3 regions of the Chitinophaga sp. XS-30 genome follow, and region 2 is predicted to be linked to each of the others. Evidence: riboswitches for the same ligand, from Rfam matches in the RefSeq annotation. Region 2 holds a riboswitch; each other region holds the start of a gene.
The links. A riboswitch is a leader RNA that binds a small molecule or an ion and turns the genes downstream of it on or off. The one in region 2 is predicted to bind thiamine pyrophosphate.
Positions count from the first base shown of each region.

Region 1 (4,230 bases), 1.3 Mb from region 2:
TCATTTCCGCCACAAAAAAGCGTGTAGACCTGTCCGTTAGAGTGTCTTCAGGATAGAACGGCTCGCTTTCGGGCAGCAGGCTGACGATCTGCTGCATCAAAACGTCCAGTCCTTTTTTCTGCAGGGCCGATATCGCTACTACGGCCTTGGCTTTGCCCCAGGCGTTGCAGCGTTCCAGCAGCTTGTCCAGCTCCTCCTGCATCAGGTTGTCCATTTTATTCACCACCAGCAGGCAGGTGGCTTTGAGTTTCAGGGAGCTGAACAGTTCCAGGCATTCTTCCAGATTGTCGCGTGCATCCATGAGCAGGAGCGCTACGTCCGCATCTTCCAGCGCGGAACGCACGGCGCCCATCATTTTTTCGTGCAGCTTGTATTTCGGATCGATGATGCCGGGGGTGTCCGAAAACACGACCTGGTATCCCGGTTCCGTGAGGATGCCGGTAATGCGATGCCGCGTTGTTTGCACCTTCGGGGACACAATTGCCAGCTTCTCGCCCAACAAAGCGTTGAGCAGGGTACTTTTTCCGGCATTTGGCTTACCGAAGATATTTACGAAACCGGCGCGGTGCATACGATCTTTTTTGTTTTCAGCACAGGTGCAATTTAGTACAAATAAAAAAAGCCGAATTAGCTTCGGCTTTTTTAGTTTTTTGAAGAAGTGATGATTGGTATCTCTGCTTCTCTCTGGTAGCGAGGAGAGGATTCGAACCCCTGACCTTCGGGTTATGAGCCCGACGAGCTACCTCTGCTCTACCTCGCAATGTGGGTGCAAAGGTAAGCGAAAATTCAACGCAACCAAATCTTTTTGCGCATTTTAAGAAAAAAAATTTTTCTATCTGCTTGAAAAGCAAGGCCTGCGGCAGCTTTCAGAGATCCGGTTCCTTTTTCTCCCGCCAGATGTTAAAACAGCCATTACCATTCATCTTTGCATTTTGCATGGGCAGGATGACCTTCGATGTTCAACCGAATACGCCAACCATGCCGGCTTCATCTACACAGCCGGATGACCTTCGATGTTCAACCGGTTACACCAAACATGCCGGCCTCATCTACGCAGCCCGATGACCTTCGATGTTCAACCGGATACGCCAAACATGCCGGCCTCATCTACGCAGCCGGATGACCTTCGATGTTCAACCGGTTACACCAAACATGCCCGCTTCATCTACTCAAACCGCAGTTCTTCTTCCGGTTGCGGCACATCGGGAATGGTCGCTTTTTCCTCTGTGGCGGACCTCCCCCCGCCGGACAGCAATTTCAATCCCGTCACGCGCAGTTTCAGGGATGTGGCCGGCGTACCGGCGGCAGTGTTGTACAACTCAAGATGCGGTGTGCCCTCTACGAACACATACGTACCCTGCAACAGGTAAGGCCCGACGCCGTTAGGCGCCCACATCGCACATTCCGCCCAGATCGTACGCTCCTGCTGTACACCCTGCGCATCCTTGTAGCGCTCATTATGCGCAACATTGAAATTCAGAACGGCCCTGCCGTTCACCTGCTTCTCCACGGCATTCCTGCCCAGGTAGCCAATGATTTGAAGTTTGATCATCTGATAATGATTGTTTTGGTTAACAAATAAATTCCTCAAAATGATCTCTGCTGATATTAAAAACATGGAGAAGTATGTCATCGGGCAACAGCAATAAAGTTAGCAAAAAAACTGAAACGAAAAAAAAATCCGCCATTATTCCTTCCATCGGTCTACCTTTACACTGGAAACAGGATTCAATCCCTTTTTCACCTCGGGGTGCCTTACTATCAGGCTGAGATCAGACCCGTTGAACCTGGACCGGGTAATGCCGGTTAGGAAAGGTAAGCGATCATTTTCCTTACCTCTTTATGGCGATAGTTGACAGTGCTGCATTGATGTGCAGTTGCTGCTATTTCGTTATTCGAAATATGTGAATAAAAAAGGAAATACGATGAAGCCTTGCATAGCATATGTGTATGCAGGGCTCCATCCGGCTACAAAAAAGAGATAAAATATTAACAGATGAAAAGAATGATGCTTCTGGCGTTGCTCGGGCTCTCCACGCTCGTTCACGCCCAAACGGTCATCACCGGTACGGTAACGGACAAGTCATCCGGACGGCCCCTGCAGGGCGCTACCATCACCCTCTCCAAAGGCGGCAGCACTTATACCGATGCAAAAGGACAATACCGCCTTGCCGCTCCGGCCAACGGCGCTTACATCATACAGGCCAGCTTCCTCGGATACAAGACCCTCCGCCAAACAGCTTCGGAAAAAACACAATATGATTTCGCACTGGAAGAAACCGGGCTTTTCGTAAAACCGGTAGAGATCGCCAGTCTCCGCGCCGGAAGGGATGCGCCATTCACCAGGTCCGAACTGAACAAAGAGGCCATTGCGAGCCAAAACCTCGGGCAGGACCTTCCCATGCTGCTGAACCAGCTTCCTTCCGTGGTGACCAGTTCAGATGCGGGCGCGGGCGTTGGATACACCGGCCTGCGGGTGCGCGGATCGGACATCACCCGCATCAATGTGACCGTCAACGGTATTCCCGTTAACGATGCCGAATCACAGGGCACTTTCTTTGTGAACATGCCGGATTTTGCTTCCTCCGTCAACAGCATACAGCTGCAACGCGGTGTAGGCACGTCCACCAACGGAGCCGGGGCCTTCGGCGCGTCGCTCAACCTCAGCACCAATGAGTACAACGAAACCGCATACGGCGGGATCGATAACAGCTACGGCTCCTTCGATACCTGGAAACATACGGTCAAAGCCGGCAGCGGCCTGATCAACGGGCATTTCACCCTGGACGCGCGCCTGTCCAAAATATCCTCGAACGGGTATATCGACAGGGCTTCTTCCGATCTCCGCTCCTTCTACACCTCCGCCGCCTACATCTCCGCTAAAACAGCCATCCGCCTGAACGTTTTTTCCGGAAAGGAAAAAACCTACCAGGCCTGGAACGGGATAGACTCGGCCACTTTGCGCAGCAACCGGACCTACAACCCCAGCGGCGCCAACAAACCCGGCGAACCGTATGACAACGAAACGGACAACTATCAGCAGGATCACTACCAGCTCTTCCTGAACCAGTCCATCAACAGTCAACTCAACTTCAACATCGGCCTGCATTACACCCGCGGCCGCGGATACTACGAGAATTACCGTGACGGGGAAAGCTACGCGGATTTCGGTGTGGAAGATCCCATATACAACGGCGCGCCCGTTGCCACAACGGACCTTATCCGCCAGCTGTGGCTGGACAATCATTTCTATGGCGGCGTGTTCTCCTTCAACCGCACAGCCGGCAAATTCAACTGGAGCCTGGGCGGCGCACTGAACCGGTATGACGGCAAGCACTACGGTAAAGTGATCTGGGCGCAGCACGGAGGTTTTGATAAAGACCGGAAATGGTACGATCTGGATGCCTTCAAAACAGACGCGAACATCTACTGGAAAGGGGAACTATCGGTAACGGATAAACTGAAAATATTCGCTGATGTGCAATACCGTCACGTCAACTATGAACTGAACGGCTTCCGTAACAATCCTGACATCTTCCAACACCAATACTACAATTTCTTCAACCCCAAAGGCGGCTTGTCTTTCAGGCTGAATGAACAGCAGCATGTGTATGCTTCCTATGCCATCGGCAATAAAGAGCCTAACCGGGATGACTTCGAAGCGGGACTGGAGGAAGTGCCCAAACACGAAACACTGCGCAACCTGGAAGCCGGTTATGTGCTGCAAAACAGCAAAGCCGGACTGCAGGCCAATGTGTACTACATGAATTATCGTAATCAACTGGTGCTGACGGGCAGGATCAATGACGTCGGCGCTTACGCGAGGACCAATATCCCGAAAAGCTACCGCCTTGGGCTTGAGCTGAATGGGCATTACAACCTGCTCACACAGCTCACCCTGGCGGGAAACATCGCTTTCAGCCGCAACCGCATCTCCGGTTTTACGGAGTACCTGGACGACTGGGATAATGGCGGGCAGAAACCGGTAACATATGAGGATACGGATATCTCTTTCTCTCCCGATCTGGTGGCCGGGTACACGGTGAGCTACCGGCCGGTGAGCGGCCTTACGCTCGACTGGGTGGGCAAATACGTGGGCCGCCAGTTCCTGGACAATACTTCCAGTGAAAAGCGCAGCCTGGATGCCTTTATTGTGAACGATGTACGCATCAACTATACCGTGCCGCAGCAGTTCTTCCGGTCACTGGGACTTCAGCTGATGCTGAATAA
Region 1 covers NZ_CP043006.1:2,241,543-2,245,772, reverse strand. The annotation lists gene era (GTPase Era) at 1-571, opposite strand, end outside; tRNA gene FW415_RS09265 (tRNA-Met) at 686-760, opposite strand; gene FW415_RS09260 (single-stranded DNA-binding protein) at 1,166-1,552, opposite strand; TPP riboswitch at 1,737-1,830, shown strand; gene FW415_RS09255 (TonB-dependent receptor) at 1,997-4,230, shown strand, end outside.
Region 1: linked by a shared signal. The riboswitch ahead of FW415_RS09255 (TonB-dependent receptor) and the one ahead of FW415_RS14600 (universal stress protein) in region 2 are both predicted to bind thiamine pyrophosphate.

Region 2 (4,230 bases):
CAGGTTTTCCGTGGCGCCTTTTGCGGAGATGAAATATCCTTTTTCTCCCTGATGGATGGTGCCCATCACCCGGGTATCCGAATTAAAGGGCGCTTCTGCTTTTTTATGAAATGCGGCATGCATTTTCCTGATATCGGCGCCGGTCCTCCCTGCGAATTGCAGGAGGCTCAGCTCCAGCGGGTCGCCGGTTTCCCCTTCCAGTGAGGCATTGTTGCAAAGCACGGCCACCCGTTGCAGCAGATCAAGCCCGGGCGCATCATCTGTTCCGTTCTCCGGGTCTATTTCTTTTTCATCCAGCACCACGGCGGTAACTTCCATTTTGTTTTCCGTCAGCGTGCCGGTTTTGTCCGTGCAGATCATGGTGGCGGCGCCCAGTGTTTCCACGGCGGAGAGTTTTTTGACGATCACCTGGTGCCGGGCCATCCGCATCATGCCCCGCGCGAGGGCCAGCGTGGCCACAATGGGCAATCCTTCCGGTATGGCCGCTACCGCCAGTGCGATGCAGGTTTGCAGCATATCCATGAATGGTACCTTATTGAGCAGCCCGGCTACGAAAATGAGCAGCACGATCACAATGGTGATGCCGATCAGGCGTTTGCTGAAGCCTTCCAGTTTCTTCTCCAGCGGTGTTGCCGTTTTTTTCGCACCGGCCACCATGGTGGCAATATGGCCCAATTCCGTTTGCATACCGGTAGTGGTAATGACCACATGTGCGTTGCCTTTTCTGATGAAAGTGCCTTTGTACACCATATTGGTGCGCTCGGCGAGCGGGGTTTCCGCTTCCACGGGCTCAGGGGATTTTTCCGCTGGTACGGACTCCCCGGTGAGTGCGGATTCGTCCGCCTGAAGGTCTGTGGCATCGGCGATCCTTCCGTCCGCCGCCACCATGTCCCCGGCCTCCAGGAACGCGATGTCCCCCGGTACGATCTCTTCCACCGGCACTTCTTTCAGTTTCCCGTTCCGCAATACCCTGGCGGCCTGGCGTGTCAGCTTTTCGAGCGCTTTCATAGACCGCTCTGCCTGTAACTCCATAATGAACCCGATGGCCGTATTCAGCAGGATCACCACGCCGATAGCGATGGCATCCGGCCATTCCCGGAAGAAGAGGGACATGGCTGCCGCTACGAGCAACAGGTACACTACCGGGCTTTTAAGCTGATGCAGCAATATCATCCAGGGGGAGATCCTTTCACGGCTTTCAATGGCGTTAGGGCCATATTCTTCCAGGCGCGCTGCGGCAGCGTCATCCGTGAGGCCATGACGTATATCAGTCTTTAACCGGCTGCCCAGTTCATCCGGTCGCAGCTGATGAGGGGAAAATTCAAGGGTATCCATGCGGCTGTTCATTGATCGCAAATTAACTGCAATATTCCTGCCTGATGATGACAGCGATCATCAACGCTGCCGGAAGGTAATGACAGGCGTCAGCGTCCGGTAAGCCAGTTTTTGGGTAATGCTGCTGTGGAACAACCCCTGGTCTTTATGCACCATTACGATCAGGGAAGTATCTTTCTGTTGCGCAAATCCCATGATACCCCGCACAACATCATGTTCATCTATAAATTCATAAGCAGGCGCAAAACGGTCAAGCAAGGCATGAAGCGTTGCCAGTTGATTTTTCGTTTCCGGATCATATCCCTTATCCGGCGGTGTTACATTCAATACCCACAGCTGCGCCTGCAGGGACCCGAACAATTGTTCAAGCAGCGGGAGAGGGGTGTCTTCCGCCGTATCATCGAGATCAGTGGTAAAAATGATATGCTTTACCGCCGCTATGGAAGCCGCGGGAGGAACCAGGAGCACCGGGTAATCGCTGCTTTTCAGCACATCGATCGCCGTGCTGCCGATCAGCATCTTTTCCAGGCGGGATTTTCCCGTAATACCCATCGCCACGAGTTCCGTTCCTTCCCGCCGGCATATCTCGTTCAGCGATTCGGGCAATACCACATCGTCCGTCCGCAGGATGATCTCCGTGTCCCCAGGTAGCTTGCCCTGCAACCGTTCCGCCAGCTTTTCCAGCAGCAGCAGGCTCTCACGGCCGAGCTGCCCGCTGTCTTTCACCGGGGATACCGGGAGGTCCGTTGTGGGAACAAAACTCCGGTAAGCATGGTACAGCACTACCTTTTCACATTGCATCTGTGTTGCCAGCGCACAGGCATATTCCGCCGCGTGAAATGCGGCATCTGAAAAATCGGTAAGGATCAGGATAGATTTCATCAGTTCATATTTACTTTTTACGGGTCAGATGGATTGCTACAAAGGTAGACCTTATCACCATTGCGCCCCGGTGTTTATTTTTATTCCTGCAGTATAAAAAAAGAGGCCGCCTCTGTTGAGACAACCTCTTCAGATGTTTCTTTTTTTCCTACGCTGGAATTATCCAGATCAGGTAATGTGGGTTTGTTCTCAGATCCTTCTTCAGGACCACCCCTTTCAAGAAACTTCTGTCTGAATATATCGAAGAATAATGCCGGAAATATGGTTGTTAGACAGAAGGCAGATTTACCGCCCGGTAAATATTCCGGGAAAATGCAATGAGTGACGCAGCCATGCAATATTTTCCACATCCGGCGATAAAAATACCCATTATGCCGCCTCGGAAGACAGCGGAGTTAGTTGCTTTTGGCCAGATAGGTTTCTATCGCCTGCCCGATACCCCGGGTTTCTGCCGTTTCATTGTCACGGTTCTCTTCAAACCAGTGATTCGCCCCTTCATTATCCTGCCGGAGTTGCAAGCGCATGGTAAAATCGGGTAAATGCACCGTGAAAAGCGCTTCCTCCTGTTGCTCTACTTTTACGTCGTGCTGATGATAACTGATATGGAATGTACGCATCTGACAAGGTTTTGCTGACAATGTCGCAATCATTGTGCCTGTATCCCAATAATTTAGCCGCCGGTTTAAGTTCTGTTAACAATCTGTTTGCTTTCTGTTGACAACGCTGACCCGGAAATTTCAGGAAATTATAGCAGCATGAGATTGTTGAACCCGTGTTGCCCTATTCCATCATCACTTCATTAAAACCCGTTTTTATGAACCTGAAAATTTTACAGAGCACTGCCTGCTGCGCTATGCTGCTATGCGGCGTTATGCAGGCTTCCGCGCAGGCGGACATTACGGACAACGGCGGTATCCTTACCGCGCAGTACAATAACACCAATGCGAACGAGAACTATCCCAGGGTGATAGACAACAGCGTGAGCACCAAGTATTTCACCGGCGGCCAAACCGCTTTATGGATCCGCTACCAGTCCGCTTACCCCGCCATCGTTAACCAGTACACGCTTACCTCCGGGAATGATCATGCGGACCGTGACCCGAAGAACTGGACGCTGGAAGGCTCCAATGACGGCAGCAGCTGGACGGTGCTTAACACCCAGACGAACCAGTTGTTCACCGCACGTTTGCAGACGCGCACCTTTCCCTTTTCCAATTCCGTGAGTTACCTGCACTACCGGCTGAATATCACCGGCAACAACGGCAGCGTGGATACCCAGCTGGCGGAATGGGAGCTTTGGGCCACGGGAGTGGCCACAGCACCGGATGATCTGTCCGCCACCGCTTTATCCGGCCAGCGGGTCAGCCTCAGCTGGACGGACAATTCTACCAATGAAACCGGTTTTGTGATCGAGCGCAGTATGGATGGTGTTGCGTTTCAGACTGCCGTGGTCACCGCAGCGAATGTGCAGCAGTACACGGACAGCAACCTCAGTGCGTCCGCGCCCTATATCTACCGTGTGAGGGCCCAGAATGCCGCAGGCACTTCCGCAGCCACCGCTTCCGCGAGCGTGATCACTACCGGCGCACCGGTGTTGGCAGATATCACCGATTTTACGGAAGGTGTGATCAGCGATCAACACAATACAACCGGCGGGGAGGGCATCGCAAAGCTTATCGACAACGATCTTTACAGCAAATACCTGGCGTGGGCCAGCACTACCTGGATGCGGTTTTACCTGCCCGCCGGTGCGGTGGTGAGCCAGTATGCCATCGTTTCGGGAAATGATGCGCCGGACCGCGACCCGAGGAACTGGACGTTCGAAGGTTCAACGGACGGCACGAGCTGGACAATGCTCAATACCCAGACCGGGCATAAATTCACCGGCAGGCGGCAACGGCGGCTGTTCAGTTTCCCGAATACAAATTCGTACACCTATTACCGTTTGCGCGTGACCGCCAACAGCGGCAGTTCCATCACACAACTGACAGAACTGGAATTGTTCGGTACAGG
Region 2 covers NZ_CP043006.1:3,555,153-3,559,382, forward strand. The annotation lists gene FW415_RS14595 (cation-translocating P-type ATPase) at 1-1,347, opposite strand, end outside; gene FW415_RS14600 (universal stress protein) at 1,396-2,217, opposite strand; TPP riboswitch at 2,346-2,442, opposite strand; gene FW415_RS14605 (hypothetical protein) at 2,613-2,834, opposite strand; gene FW415_RS14610 (fibronectin type III domain-containing protein) at 3,032-4,230, shown strand, end outside.

Region 3 (4,230 bases), 2.6 Mb from region 2:
CCGCATCATTGGCATCGGCAATAGCGCCCGGCCGCAGGCCGTCTCCCAGGGAGAAGGCCACATCATAGGCTTTCATGATCTCGCAGATCTCTCCGAAATGGGTGTAAAGGAAGCTTTCCTTATGATGGGAGAGGCACCATTTGGCCATGATCGAACCGCCGCGCGACACAATTCCCGTCATTCGTTTAGCCGTTAACGGTATATACCGCAACAGCACCCCGGCATGGATGGTGAAATAGTCCACTCCCTGTTCCGCCTGTTCAATAAGTGTGTCCCGGAAGAGTTCCCAGGTCAGCTCCTCCGCTTTCCCGTTCACTTTTTCCAGGGCCTGGTAAATGGGCACGGTGCCGATGGGCACAGGGCTGTTGCGGATGATCCATTCCCGGGTTTCGTGGATGTGTTTGCCGGTGCTGAGGTCCATAATGGTATCTGCGCCCCAGCGGCAGGCCCACACGGCCTTTTCCACTTCTTCCTCTATGCTGGAGGTAACGGCCGAGTTGCCGATGTTGGCGTTGATCTTCACGAGGAAATTGCGGCCGATGATCATCGGTTCGCTTTCCGGGTGATTGATATTGGCGGGGATGATGGCGCGGCCGGCGGCTACTTCCTGCATAACGAATTCCGGTGTGATCCATTTTTCGGACATACCCGCACCGAAGTTGTTGCCTTTATGCTGGTGCCAGAGGGCATTGCTGGCGGAGAAAAGCGTTTCCGCGCGCTGGTTTTCCCGGATGGCGATGTATTCCATTTCGGGAGTGATGATGCCTTTTCGGGCGTAGTGCATCTGGGAGACATTGGCGCCGGGTTTTGCCTTGTAAGGCAGGCGCAGGTGCTCAAAGCGGAGCTGCTGTGTTGCAGGGTCCGCCAGACGTTCGCGGCCGTATTGAGAAGTGAACTCACCGCGCTGGTCCACGTCTCCGCGACCGCTGATCCACGGTTCCCGCAGGCGTGGCAGGCCCTTGCGGACATCTATCATAGCTTCAGGATCGGTATATGGACCGCTGGTGTCGTACACGGTAACGGGCGCATTGGGTTCTGTTTCGCCATGCCGCCCATGCAGACGTGTGTCCGTTAACGTTATCTCCCGCATGGCTACGCTGATATCGTGCCGGGAGCCTTTGACATGGATCTTTTTTGACGCGGGGAAGGGTTCCCGGCTGATGATGTTTTTCATGGTGATCGTATTGTGCCGGCGGCGCTGGCCGGCCATGATGAATAAAAGGATGCTTCGTCCGCCCATAGCGGAACAGCCGTACAAGTGTGCGACGCAACGATGCTGAACAGCGGCCGGCGGCCCGGCTCACAGATCGGATCAACCGCCCTGGGTGGCCCGTATGATGGTCACCTGGTCATCCGGGCGCAAAAATGTTCCGGGCCAGTCCGTTTTCGGGACTACCTGTTGATTGACGGCGACGGCAACGCCTTTTAGCGATGAGAGTTGAATAAACTGTAAGAGTGCAGTAACGGTTGTTTCCGGCTGCACCGCATAAAGTTTATTGTTTACAAGCACTTCCATGTTTGCAAGGAGTTTAGGTGAAACAATAAACTTTAAGGATGTGAAGATGAGAAGGAGTTCAGTTTACTTTTCCCTACGGCAGTGTGAACTGCATCAGGTGACTGAGGGTATCATCTCAGTTCCGGTTTCCCGGAACACCCCTAAAGTGATGTAAATCTAGGGCCTTGTTTTCCAATTTCCAAATCGGGACCGGCATTTAGCATTATCTTTGATATATCGGTAACTGACCCATAAATTTTCGGTATGATAAAACCCGGTATGATAGCAGGCCTGGCGTTGATATTGGCGGCCTGTCAACCAAAACAGCAGGCGGCGAATGATAGCGACAGTGCGCGGAACAACAGCCTGGTGCCATCTCTGGATACGGGCACACAATTTCCGGATACGCTGAAGGCACAGGCAGATACAGCAATGGCCGAAGTGGATGCAACATTGCTGCCGGGCAAATGGATACAGCCGGTACCGGGTATAGACAGTATTTTACAGGGGATCGAGCTGCGGAAGAATGGCAAAGCAGTATCCGTCAACATGCATACGCTGCTGTACGATAAATGGGAACTTTCACATGATACGCTGATATTATGGAGCCATGCAGAGGGCGTGGAGAATGCGGGCCCTGCGATTGACACCATGCTGGTGAGGGCGCTGAACGATACTGCGCTGGTGCTTTTCCCGATCAATGCTGCGGCGGGTTACCTGGAGCGGTTTACGCGGCAGCGTAAGGGAAAATAAGACGCGTGGCAAGTTCCCCGATCCGGATTCGGGAGGTTTTCTTCATCAGGTTACGGTTTTTACGCCGGCACCCGAAAAGAGGAACTTGTAGCCCCGCTCTGTTCAGACCTAGAAATTATAGACCTGCCATGCGCCGACAGCGCAACCTACGATAGACAGGAATAACCCCGCCACGGCCATTTGCAGTTCATCAATATTCTTGCGGGCGATCACTCCGGCTGCAAGGCAGGCTACCACGGCAGCTCCGCCCAGGTACATGGCCGCCTCCGGCGAACTGGTCACAAAAGAGAATGCAGCGGACAGCACACCGATGAAAATTGAAACGTATCCCGCGATCTTGGGGAGACTTGTTGTGTGTGGCATGTTGAATCGATTATATAGGTGATAAAAATAAATGACTATTGTTGCAAGCTTGCCTGTCCGCCAGGGTCAGGGACTTCTTCAAAAGGCGCTTTCAGCAAGGGACCTATCTGGCTGTACCGCGCATCCTGGTATTCATCCAGCCCGTAACGCAGGCTGGCCGTATCTTTCACCGTCACGAACGTACCAAAGAGGCGGTCCCATATCGAAAAAATATTGGCATAGTTTGAATCTGTTTCCGGCTGATAGCGGCTGTGATGCACCTTGTGCATGTCCGGCGACACAATGATCCAGCTTAACGTTTTGTCCAGCCAGTGCGGTAAATGAATATTCGCGTGATTGAACTGGCTCATGAAGGCGGATAAAGACTGGTACAGCATCACCATCCATACCGGTATGCCCATGGTCACAATAGCAATGAACAACGCCCCTACGCGGAAAACGCTTTCCACGGGGTGATGGCGCAGGGCCGTGGTGGCATCCACTTCCTTGTCCGTATGATGTATCTTGTGAAAATGCCACATCCAGGCTACTTTATGCTGTACGAGATGCACCAGGTAAGCCCCGATGAAGTCCATCATCAGCACAGCCAGCAGGGCATGCAGCCAGAGGGGCAGGGAAAGGCTGTACAGCAGGCCGAACTGCTCCCGGGCCGTCCACATGGATGCTTTTATAATAAGAAAGGCAAATGCAAGATTCACCGCTGCGGTGGTGAGGGTAAAAAAGAGGTTGGTGCCGGCATGCCGGTATTTATTATGCTTATCCGAAAAACGCATGCGGGGAATAACCCCTTCTATGACCCATAGCAGTACCAGGCCGGCTACGAGCATAGCAGTTCTGTAATAAGATGGAATATGTTCAAAAAAGTCGATCATAAATTTAAGGGGTATTTCGTAGGTAGGCTAGGGTTAGAACATGTATCAGTTACAACGACAGTGAAAAATTACGACATTTCGCCCAATTGTAGCGGGTTTCAGCGGATTTTTTGTTCCGGGAAAATCAAGCAATTCATTGATAGAATACTTTATATAATAACAAATTGTTAATTAATCCGGGCGGTTTGTCAGATAGAGTGTTTTGATAATGTATAAGTTTAACTAATGGGAGACGGGGGGAGTGATTAGGAAAAAGGGAGTGCCAGGAGTATTTGAGGGCAGATGAGAATTTACAGGCGGGATATTTGAAAAGGGTACAATATAGCATCAATGACAGGCATCTGCATAAGAAAAGCCTGCATCGCTTTCGGTGCAGGCTTTTCTGATATCTGAAAAAGATAGATTAGTTGTTAAGCAGCAAAGGCATGACCAGCATCAACAGATCCTCATTCTCCGCTTTTTCAACAGGACGAAGGATACCGGCTTTGGTGGGGGCGCTCAGGTCGATGGTGATCTCGTCTCCTTCTGCGGCATGCAGCATTTCAATGAGGAATTTGGCATTGAAGGCGATCTGCATGTCTTCCCCGCTGTACTGGCAGTTCATGCGCTCGTTACCTTCGAAGGAGAAGTCCACATCCTGGGCGGACAGCTGCAATTCGCTGCCGCTGATGCTGAGGGCTACCTGGTTGGTGCTTTTGTTGGCGAATACGCTGACCCTTTTCAGGCCGTTCTGGAAGTCGCTTTTCA
Region 3 covers NZ_CP043006.1:940,442-944,671, reverse strand. The annotation lists gene thiC (phosphomethylpyrimidine synthase ThiC) at 1-1,174, opposite strand, end outside; gene thiS (sulfur carrier protein ThiS) at 1,313-1,516, opposite strand; TPP riboswitch at 1,570-1,668, opposite strand; gene FW415_RS03940 (lipocalin family protein) at 1,760-2,248, shown strand; gene FW415_RS03935 (hypothetical protein) at 2,357-2,611, opposite strand; gene FW415_RS03930 (sterol desaturase family protein) at 2,647-3,483, opposite strand; gene dnaN (DNA polymerase III subunit beta) at 3,887-4,230, opposite strand, start outside.
Region 3: linked by a shared signal. The riboswitch ahead of thiS (sulfur carrier protein ThiS) and the one ahead of FW415_RS14600 (universal stress protein) in region 2 are both predicted to bind thiamine pyrophosphate.